2 regions of the Faecalimonas nexilis genome follow, and region 2 is predicted to be linked to the other one. Evidence: riboswitches for the same ligand, from Rfam matches in the RefSeq annotation. Region 2 holds a riboswitch; the other holds the start of a gene.

Region 1 (5,693 bases), 1.4 Mb from region 2:
CAAATTTTCCAGCTCTGTCAATCTCTATCGTATACCCATAACACACCACATTATGATTCACCCGAAATGCTTTTAGCCGGTAGCCATTCAATTCGAATGTCTGCTCCGGCTGTGTAATCTCTATAAATTTAATCTCAAAAGGAAGCTCTGGCGCGATGACACGCAGCGCTGTCACAACCCGTTCCAATCCTTTCGGCCCGATAAGGGTCAACGGCTCTTTCCGGTCTGCATTTCCCATTGTAAGCAAAAGCCCCGGAAGCCCGCTGATATGATCGCCGTGATAATGTGTAAAACAAATCACATCGATTGGTTTAAAACTCCATCCCTTTTCTTTTATGGCAATCTGAGTGCCCTCCCCACAGTCAATCAAAAGACTGCTTCCATTAAATCTTGTCATCAATGACGTAAGCCACCGATATGGAAGCGGCATCATCCCACCGCTTCCCAATAAACAAACATCTAACATCTGATTCTCCTATCTCTACTCTATTTCTATCGGAATTCGAAAATTCGAAATCAGTTCGTCATAGCACGCCTCACACAAATCAAACGCATGCACTTCATTGTCCTTTTCCGAAAAATACCCCCACCGTTTCTGCACAGAAAGCGTATCTTCTTTTGCCATTCCGTTTTCTACAGCAATTTCTTTCCCACATTTATTACAAATAATTTTTGTTACTTCTTTTGTCTCCTGAATGTTATACTGACGCATACAAATTCCTCCTGTGAACGAATCTCATTTCATCTGTCTGCTACGTCTTTATTATAGCGATTGCAAATCGTAATTCCTAGTGGGAACTGCTGCCTGAACTGTCAATCTCTATCCAATTTGTCTACTCATCAAAATGGCATCTTCTTCTGGTTTTTCATAGAAGTTTTTTCGGACACCATCTTTGGTGAATCCATAGTGTTCATAAAATTTCCGCGCCGGCATATTACTTTCCCGCACATCTAACATCAAACGCCCAATTTTTTTCTCTCGACAGGTCTCACAAGTGTAGTCCAGCAATTGCCACCCTACCCCTCTGCGCTGTTCTTTTGGGTGCACTGCAATTCGCGCAATTTCCCCTTCATCCATCACAAAATAGATAATACAGTACCCTATGATGTCTCCATCTTCTTCTGCGACTGTGATAAAGGACTGTCTTTGTTCATACGTCTCTAAAAGACTTTGCCTGCTCCATGCATCTGAAAAATTCAATGTTTCCAGTAATGCAACCGCCTCTGCATCCTGCTTTTTCATATTACGAAAGCTTTGCATTTTTTTCTGCCCGCTCCCTTTCTGCCTGAGACAGGCGCAGATAATCCGGCTGGTGCTCCATTGCGGTCTCCGTCTTTCCTTCTTTTAAGTATTGCATTGCGAGCGCTCCTACTGCTGCCGCACTTTGACGGTTTTTATGTGCCGGTGCAAAATGATATTCCGTTTGAAGTCCTTCTTTTAATTGTGTTTGATAAACCGGAACACCATCCCCCAGAAATGTCACTTTTTCTCCATATGCATTTAATTTTCCTATTAATTCTTCCAGCGAAATTGCCATCTGTTCTTCTACAATTTCAAACTGTTCCCCTTCAAAACGATATAATCCTGTATATACCTGATTTCGCCTTGCGTCCATAATCGGACAGAGCAGTCCGGAATTTCCATATAAATTGTACGCCAATCCGTCCACTGTCGGAATATGGATCAATGGTTTGTTCAATGCCAGACCAAGTCCTTTTGCAGTTGCGGAACCAATACGAAGTCCGGTAAATGATCCAGGTCCTCCTGCCACCGCAATCGCATCCAATGTGTTCAGGTCAAACTCTGTCATTTTGACAATCTCATCCAACATCGGAAGTAACGTCTGTGAATGTGTCTTTTTATAATTCACTGTATACTCCGCCAAAATCTGTTCTTCTTCCACGATTGCGACAGTTGCAACCAAACCAGAACTATCCAATGCCAATATCCGCATATCTACGCCGTCCTCTCTTCTATTGTAATTTTTCTATAATCGAATCCCTGTTCCAAATCTTTTTCAATCTGAATCTCGATCCGTTCTTTCGGTAGAATCTCTTCAATTAAATTTGCCCACTCAATCAATGAGACGCCTTCTCCATAAATATAGTCTTCATAACCGATCTCATCCATCTCTGTGATATCACCAATTCGATACACATCGAAATGATAAAACGGCATTCTGCCATCATCATATACCTGCACAATGGTAAATGTCGGACTGCTGATTGGTTCTTTTATCCCAAGTCCATGAGCCATCCCCTGCGTAAATACAGTTTTTCCCACTCCAAGGTCTCCTACCATTGTATAAACTTGGCCCTTTTTTGCTTCTTTTCCGATCTTGAGTCCAAGTTCATAAGTCTCTTGTGCACTTCTTGTCTCTATTATCATTTCAAAATCCTCTCTTTATCCTGCAATATGTCTGATTTTTACATTCTTAGGCGGCATATGTGTAGAAATCATCTTCACCGCCGCCTCATACTGCTCTTCCATAGACTCTCTCGGGAAAATCAGCGCCCGCATCCTTGTCACATATAAAATCACCGCACGGTTCGTGCTGACCGCCTTGGAAAAATCCTCCCATTTGTTGGTCACTTCCAGTTCCCCTTGTCTTACCGTTACGCCTTCTTCTGACAATTCATATTCTAATGGCTTTTGAAACATCTTCGTTCTTTGTACCTGTGTCTTTGCCTTTCCTTTCAGGGAAACCGGCGTCACCACCAAGAACAGTGCCGCTAATATAAATGCCGGCATCGCCGCCATAGAATCTCCCGACAGCATATAATTGATTCCCATCCCAAGGGCAAGCACTCCAATCATTGCTCCCAGCAAACCACTCATATGTGTATACGTATGATACAGCAGAAAATCATACATGATCTTATCCGTCATCTTCACTTCAAATTTTACAGACATGTGTTTCCTCCATCTAAATTGATATTTCACACGAATAATGCTGTGCTATAAAATTATAGCACAGCATTTTCATGGTTACAACTTACTTGTTCATTTTAAAAATCGGACTGATTTTCTTATAAATTAGGAACACAATGAAAGATACAAGTACCCCTTTCAGCAAATTAAACGGAGCTACTGCAAAAATCACAAACGTAGAAAGACTTGTAATTGAGTGGTTCACAGCTGTTCCCATCGCGACCAACGCATCGATTGGCATCTCGAATGCTTTTGCGTATACCGGAAGCAGCACATATGCATTCAGAATACACCCGATCACCGTCATAAATACGGTTCCTACTGCCATTCCCGCAAGTGCACTCTTTCTCGTATGATATTTTTTATAAATCATCCCTGCCGGCACACACATTGCACATCCTATTAAGAAGTTCGCTATATCACCAACTCCCCCTGTTGTAGTACCGCTGATCACCACATTGAGAATTACTTTAATCAGTTCCACGATCGCTCCTGCCAATGGTCCCATTACAAAACAGCCAATCAGCACCGGAATTTCACTGAAATCGATTTTGTAAAACGGAGGCGCAAATGGAAGCGGTACTTCAAACTGCATCAAAATAATCGCAATTGCAGACAGCATACCGATCTGCACGACACCGCGCACTCCAATTCTTTCCTTTGATTTTTCTCTTGTTTCTGTCATTGTTGTTGTACTCATTTTTTTCTCTCCTTTTCTTTACAAAAGGAATTCTTCTTTCGCGCATGCAAAAATGCCCTGAATCAAAAAATTCAGGGCATCTATTATCGTTGTGATATATTGCACACACCTTCTTCTCACATCCAGACTTTACTGTCGGTACTGGAATTCCACCAGTTCAGCCATTTTCATGGGTCGCGGACTGTAACCGCCGGTAGGGAATTACACCCTGCCCCGAAGAATCCTTATTTACTTCTCGTATATTATATGCCAATATAAGCCGTTATTCAAGTATTTTTTACGGAAGCATTATCATTTTTCCCGAATCACTCCTGTTTGATCTATCTCTACATTCGGAGACAAATTTTCTAAAAATCCAAATAATTCCATCTGTTCTTCTTCTGCATCAAGATACTGCGTTGTATATCCTGTCTGAAGCGCCGGTACAAAAGACATTTCCCGCAATCCGTCTATGTCTATCTGAAGCTTTAATAATCCGGTATATTTTGTCTCACCATTAAACCAAAAATCTCCAAGACTATATACAATCGGTTTTCCATCTACATATTCCATTCCTTGCAGGACATGTGGATGACCGCCCACAACAATATCTGCTCCGGAATTCAGGAATTCTCTCCCCATCTGCTGCTGCACGTCATTAAAATCATTTGTATCTTCTGTCCCCCAATGAATATATGCAATCAGATAATCACATTGTTTTGCTGCATCTGAAATCACCTGATTGTACGCTGTCGTATCATATGCAAGCAGAATTCCGGAACTGTCTTCTCCCGCCTGTGGTGTATAGCGAATTTTTTCCGCATTCGACGCTCCGACAAACCCGATCTTAATTCCATTCCAATAAAATATACCGGCTTTTTTGCTTCTTCCAGGTTTGATCCTCCGCCAACATATGGAATATCTGCCTGTTTTAAAAGCTTCATCGTATCCTGAAATGCATCTTCACCATAATCGTATACATGATTGTTAGAAAGCGCAACAAGATCAGTCCCCATCTCTTTCAACAATTCCATACGTTTTGGATGTGCCCGAAATGTATAATATTTCCCTGCAAGCGACGCACCACGGTCACTGATCGCATATTCATGGTTCACATAAAAAATATCACTTGCATTTGTAATCTCCAACAATTTTGGGGAAATACATTGTGCCAAATCATTGACTTCATCATAATGATCCAGCACAAATCCATCTTCTGCAAAACACAGATCTCCGGCAATCGTCACTTCTGCCTGTTCTTCTTTTTTCCCATCCCGCTCATAAATTCCATATTGTTTTGCGGTCTCCGCATCATTCAAATAACCTTTATAACGATCATAGGCAACATGCATGCTCTCCCCTGCAGCATGATAAACGGATTCTTTTGTTAATTTTCCGTCCGATGCAAGTTCCAGCACTTCCTTTTTTGCTTTTTCCGGATAAGTTTCAAAAAACCAGTCCGAAAAGGACTGCATTTCTTCTACTGCCGCCGGCACTGCCTCTTCTCTTTCTGCCAAATAGGATTGATAAAGTTCTTCCACTTCCTGTTTGCCATTTTCTAGCTGTTCTTGTTTTAATGTTTCCTGTTTTTTAGCATCTTCAAGTCTCAGTAACTTTTCATTTTGTCTCTTCTGAAAAAATATGATTGCAAAAACAGCCAGCAAAATGAAAGGCACTAAAACTGCTGCAAAAAACAGCTTTCGGATCTTTTGTTTCCTTTTTTCTGCCCTTCGTTTTCGGATACCTCTTGTTTTATGCCTCTCCATCTTCATCCCTCTTTTGTACTGTTTTTCTGCTTATATTTTATCAGAGCCCTATAGAGACAGCAAGAAAAAAGATGGGTAAATTCCCCATCTTTTTTCTTGCTTACAGTATTTCTCCATTGCTTTGGATTACCTGTTTATACCATTCAAAGGATTTCTTCTTTCTTCTCTCTAATGTACCGTTTCCTTCATTGTCTTTGTCAACATAGATGAATCCATATCGTTTTTTCATCTCTCCTGTCGTGAAAGAAACACAGTCAATGCAGCCCCAAGGGGTGTATCCCATCAATTCCACACCATCAAGTGACACTGCTTTTCC
Region 2 (5,693 bases):
TGTGCCGAACAAATTAAATCCCCCTCATTTTCTCTCTCTTTATCGTCCATAACCAAAACAAGTTTTCCCTCTTGTAACGCCTGCAATGCCTCTTTTATTTTTTGATATTTCATAATTCCTTTATCCTTTCTGCTAAAATCCGTATCGGCATAACAACTCTTTCGACAACTCTGTTTCATTGCTGTTGTCTATGAGTTTCTGCACATATTTCCCTAATATATCATTTTCAAGGTTTACCATATCCCCGACTTGTTTATTCTTGAGAATTGTTTGCTCCAAAGTATGAGGGATAACGGATACCGAAAAATCTGCTTTCGATACTTTTGCGACAGTAAGACTAATACCGTCAATAGCAATCGAACCTTTTTCAACAATTAGATTTAAGATTTCTCTTTGCGTATTGATTTGATACCACACCGCATTTTTGTCTCTACGCACAGACGATATTCTGCCTGTCCCATCAATATGCCCCGTAACAATGTGACCGCCCAACCTGCCATTCATAGGCATAGCTCTTTCTAAATTCACAAGGCTTCCATGTCTTAACAGGCTAAGAGCCGTTCTGTTCCATGTTTCATTCATCACATCAACTGTAAAAGATTGTCGAGTGAAACAAGTAACTGTAAGGCAGATACCATTGACTGCTATGCTGTCGCCTAAATGTATATCCTCTAATATTTTTGAAGCTTTAATGGATAGTTTACAGTTACAAGTATCTTTCTGTATTCTTTCTACTTTACCGATTTCTTCTATTATTCCTGTAAACATGGATAAATCACTTCGCTTTCTATGAAATAATCATTTCCCACTTGAGAAAAAGCATATGGTTTAAGCATAATGGCGTCATTAGGAAAAGCAACACCTTGACCACTTACAGGGCTTTTTGCACTCCCACCAAATATTTTAGGTGCTATATAAATTTGCACCTCATCAACAATCTGTTGCTCAAGAGCACTCCAATTCATTGCACTTCCACCCTCTAAAAGTAGACTGTCTATCTGCATATTTCCTAAACATTGCATTAAATTCATTAAGTCAATATGATTACCTTTTTTCTTCGTATAAATAATTTCACAACCACATTTTCTGTAAAGAGCAATCTTACTTTCATCAATAGAAGAAGTAGCGATATATGTTTTAATGTCATTCGCTGTTTTGATAATTTTTGATGTAATGGGTGTTCTTAAATCTGTATCACATACGATACGAATAGGATTTTCCCCGTTTTCTAATCGGCATGTCAGTAAAGGGTCATCTTGAATAACTGTATTCACTCCTACCATGATCGCAGTAACCTTATGCCTGAATTGATGTACTTGTTTTCTCGCTTTTTCGCCACTTATCCATTTTGATTGATTTGTATAAGTTGCTATTTTCCCGTCCATTGTCATTGCATATTTCATAAAAACATAAGGAATATGCCTTGTAACATATTTTCTAAAAACTTTGATTAACTGTTGACACTCCATTTCTAAAATTCCTATCACAACTTGAATGTTGTTTTCCTCAAGTACCTTTACACCTTTTCCAGACACAATAGGATTACAGTCTAAAGTTCCGACGACTACTCTTGTAATGCCACTTTTAATAATTGCTTCTGTGCAAGGTGGTGTCTTACCATAGTGACAGCATGGTTCAAGTGTTACATAAAGTGTTGCTCCTACAGGTGACTCCCTACAATTTTTTAATGCATTTCTCTCTGCATGCAATCCACCAAAGATTTCATGGTATCCCTGTCCTATAATTCGATTATCTTTTACAATTACTGCCCCAACCATAGGATTAGGATTGACATAGCCAGCACCTTTTTTTGCCAGTTTTATTGCTAATTTCATGTATTCTGTATCGCTCATTTTTACACCTCCAAAAAAATACATGCCTTGAATAAAATCTATCCAAGACATGCAAAAGAGGATTTATGCGATTAAAGAAAATGCTCTGAAACAATATAAAATCATTCCAGAGCACGCAAAAAAAGCATAAACTTACTTTCATCTTCTTTCATCCAGACTATACTGTCGGCTTTGGAATTTCACCAAATCATGCCTTTCGGCTCGTGGGCTATACCACCGGTAGGGAATTACACCCTGCCCTGAAGATAGTTATTCAATTACGGACAATTATAATATCTGATATTATATCTGTCAATAAAAAGTTTTTTTCTCGTTTATCCAAATACAATAATTTGCAAGCAGGTAAACACAGGTTATTTCTTAATATCCTTTTGTTTGGGAAACTCCATTCTCCCACTTATTCACCGCAGGTGCTGTCACGCCGAGATAAGATGCCATCTCTTCCTGTGTCATATTCTTTTCTTTTCGATACTTTCTGATTACCGTTCCAATTTGCATAAATCCTCATCCTCCATTTTTTATTTGCAAGGGCCTTTGCTTATTTATATCATAGCAAACAGAATCGCTATGCACAATTGAAGGTCGGTTAACTTATCGGAATATTTATTAACCAGTGAGAAAGAATCCCTTAGGATTTTCTTTAGAAATTTCATAATTCTTTTCTTCTTTCGACATATTTTACTCACAAATATCCTTTATAATAAACTTATCAAATAAAAGAAGACAACGGTTGTATTTAAAACCTTATTTATGGCTGTTGGACTTCGCCTAACAATTACGTTTTAAAACGTTTACATATATTTTTCTCCTTTCTCAGGCTGGCACATTGGTGCCGGTCTTTTTTTATGTATTCTTACACCCATTTACGGATATTTAACTTCTTCTATACAAAAATGTGTAGTACGCATTCTTAAATACACAAAAACAGAGAGATAATTACTTATCTCCCTGAAAATTAACGCTTTATCAGCGTTTCACAAAATATTCCTCATACCATACAAGGAAGGTATAAATTGTCCACACTTTTCTCCAATTGTCAGAGTTTCCATTTACATACTCATCAAAAATTGCGTTAATCTCGTCCACATTGAAGAATTTCTCTGCCATCTCACTTTGGAACTTCGCACGCACATCTTGATTGTAACGATCATCTGCCATCCAAATTCGAATCGGCACAATAAATCCAAGTTTCTTACGGAAAGCAATCTCCTCAGGAAGAACCTTCGCGGCTGCAGTACGAAATGCCACCTTGTTCTGTTCATCATTGACTTTATATTTAGACGGCATTCTCGATGCAATATCAAAAATTCTCCGGTCTGTCAGTGGCATACGGATCTCCAATCCCGCCGCCTCGCTCATCTTATCGACATTAAGGTAAATATCTCCTTCCAGCCAAATCTGAATATCGACATTGGACATTTTCGAAAGTGGGTCTAACCCTTCCATCTCTTCATAAATCGGAGCCGCAACTTCAATCGGCAGCACATCTGGATCATAATGCTTCAAAATCTTTTGTTTCTCATCTTCTTTCATGATGTTCGTGTTTCCAACATAAAAATCCTTCAGATTCTCACCGTATCGCTCTGCATTGCGATACATATTATATCCTCCAAAGAACTCATCTGCTCCTTCACCTGAGTAGCAGATCTTCGTATGCTCTGCTGTCGCTTTACATCCGATTGCAAAAACAATTGCTGACGCATCCCCAAGTGGCTGCTCCATATTGTACATGACATAAGGTACTGTCTCAAAATACTCCTCCGGCGTGATAACGCGTCTGGAAAATGTTCGTCCAAGAAGGTTTGCTGTCTCTTCTGCCATCCTTGATTCGTCAAATCTCTCTTCCTCATATCCACAGCAATCTGCTACTTTCGCCTCAGACATTGCAAGCACGTAGGAAGAATCCACGCCGCCGGATAAGAACGATTCTACTGTCTCATCCTTTGCCTTCACTTCCGGCATGATTTCCTGAAGTGTCGTATGGATCTCATCTGCCCAGTCTTCCAATGATTTACTTTCATCTGGATGAAACTGCGGACTCCAGTAGCGCTCAATCTTCAATACTCCATCTTTCCAGATCAAGTACCGTCCCGGCATCAATTTTTTTAATCCGCGGAAAAACGTATTCTCACCCGCAACATATGTCAGGCTCAAATATAGTTGAAGCATCTCCTCATTCAATTCTTTTTTGAATCCCGGCTGCTCCATGATCTTTCGGATTGTTGTGCCATAAAGAAGTGTCCCATCTTCTGTCTCATAATAGTAAAACGGTTTTGTTCCAAACGGGTCTCTCAGACAGAACAACTGATTGTTCTCCTCATCCCACAAGGCAAATGCAAACATGCCGTGCATGTGATCTGCCATCTCATATCCCCATGTCTCATATGCTTTCACCAAAATCTCTTCTTCCCGTTCTTTGCGCGGCAGCAAAAGAGAAATCCCAAGCCGCTCACAGAGCTCTTCCCAATTGCGGATATGTCCTCTGTATTCCTGTACTTTTATCATCTGTATCATCTCCTGTAAATGTGATTTCATCCTACTTTGATAGTACGATTATAACGCAAATCAAAAAAACCGCCAAGTGTTTGTTTCTCAAAACGGAAGGTTCTGAACTATTTCCTTATAAAATTCCATATTTTTTCTTGATGCGCTCTAATTTTCGATCCATCGGTCCCGCCAGAAAGAACAGGAACACCATTGTGGAAATCCCATGCACGATATTAAACGGCAGACCACTTGCATACATTGCCGCAAGCGCCTTCCACGAAAATCCGGTGCCAAACATAGTAATGGAAGACGTATCCATCAAAAAGCCATAGATTACAAGTGTCGCAATTCCCCCATACAGGCATAAAATCAACTTGCTTTTCTTATATTTTTCCCGTTTTCCACGGAACAATAAGCCTGCAAGAAACCCAATAATGCCAAACGCAAACATTTGCCAAGGTGTCCACGGTCCCTGACCGAAAAAGAAATTAGAGACAAATCCCGCAACCGCACCTGTCAAAAAACCTGCTTCTGCGCCGAGACTGATTCCGGTTATGATCACTATGGCTGTCACCGGCTTAAACTGTGGCAGCATAAAAAATGCCATACGCCCAACAACTGCAATCGCAGCCATAACCGCAATCAAAAGCACTTCCCTTGCCTGTGGTTTCCGATCTTCAAAAATCATGCAAAACGGTATCATTGCAAGCCCAATAATACACAAAGCAATGAAAGATGCGCTTCTGTCATTCAGGAAAAAGATTCCGAAAAAAATCAAACACGGAATCGCAAACAAAATCAAAAAAATGGAGACTTTGGTTCGCTTTCCGATTTTTTTATCCTCACGCACACTTCTCTGTATATACATGATCGCCTCATACTCAAACTGCGTATCCAAAAGCTTTCCGACCGCTGCAATCATCACTAAAGCAAGAATCAACTGTGCATATGGAAATGCTGTCAGCTGAAGATAGCTGTGTATCGTCAAATTGATAAAATGACTCTCTCGTCCAATCTTTTCATTTAGAAACAGGTTTCCCTGCATGTTTGCCGCAAATGCCAGTGCCGGCAAAATTGCCGCTACCAAAAAGGTGAGACGAATATATACTACACTTTTTTTCTTCCACCTATATGCTGCAATCGCAGCACCAATCAGGAGAACTGTCAAAATAATTGCAAAGACCTGCAAGGCAATACTCCACTGCCCAATCGTTTTTATTTCCTCCGCCGTCAACAGTTCCATGGAAAGTTTTCCTCCTCCACGGATACTTTTCTGTATATTATCCACACATTCTGACACATTCCACAACGTATATGAAGTCTGAAGTTTTGAGTATTTCAAGACCGGCATGG

Evidence for each region. A riboswitch is a leader RNA that binds a small molecule or an ion and turns the genes downstream of it on or off. The one in region 2 is predicted to bind FMN.
Region 1: it holds a riboswitch for FMN, as region 2 does, so the genes downstream of both, AC6I5B_RS03960 (ECF transporter S component) here and ribD (bifunctional diaminohydroxyphosphoribosylaminopyrimidine deaminase/5-amino-6-(5-phosphoribosylamino)uracil reductase RibD) in region 2, are expected to answer to the same signal.

What each region holds. Positions count from the first base shown of each region.
Region 1 covers NZ_AP029189.1:818,936-824,628, reverse strand. The annotation lists gene AC6I5B_RS03990 (ribonuclease Z) at 1-466, opposite strand, end outside; gene AC6I5B_RS03985 (hypothetical protein) at 482-712, opposite strand; gene rimI (ribosomal protein S18-alanine N-acetyltransferase) at 821-1,261, opposite strand; gene tsaB (tRNA (adenosine(37)-N6)-threonylcarbamoyltransferase complex dimerization subunit type 1 TsaB) at 1,245-1,955, opposite strand; gene tsaE (tRNA (adenosine(37)-N6)-threonylcarbamoyltransferase complex ATPase subunit type 1 TsaE) at 1,958-2,389, opposite strand; gene AC6I5B_RS03965 (YcxB family protein) at 2,405-2,914, opposite strand; gene AC6I5B_RS03960 (ECF transporter S component) at 2,997-3,632, opposite strand; FMN riboswitch at 3,739-3,857, opposite strand; partial or broken gene AC6I5B_RS03955 (CapA family protein) at 3,924-4,963, opposite strand; gene AC6I5B_RS03950 (6-phospho-beta-glucosidase) at 5,478-5,693, opposite strand, start outside.
Region 2 covers NZ_AP029189.1:3,123,607-3,129,299, forward strand. The annotation lists gene AC6I5B_RS15590 (bifunctional 3,4-dihydroxy-2-butanone-4-phosphate synthase/GTP cyclohydrolase II) at 1-113, opposite strand, end outside; gene ribE (riboflavin synthase) at 133-768, opposite strand; gene ribD (bifunctional diaminohydroxyphosphoribosylaminopyrimidine deaminase/5-amino-6-(5-phosphoribosylamino)uracil reductase RibD) at 753-1,853, opposite strand; FMN riboswitch at 1,990-2,104, opposite strand; partial or broken gene AC6I5B_RS15605 (helix-turn-helix domain-containing protein) at 2,232-2,351, opposite strand; gene asnB (asparagine synthase (glutamine-hydrolyzing)) at 2,820-4,358, opposite strand; gene AC6I5B_RS15615 (ECF transporter S component) at 4,474-5,693, opposite strand, start outside.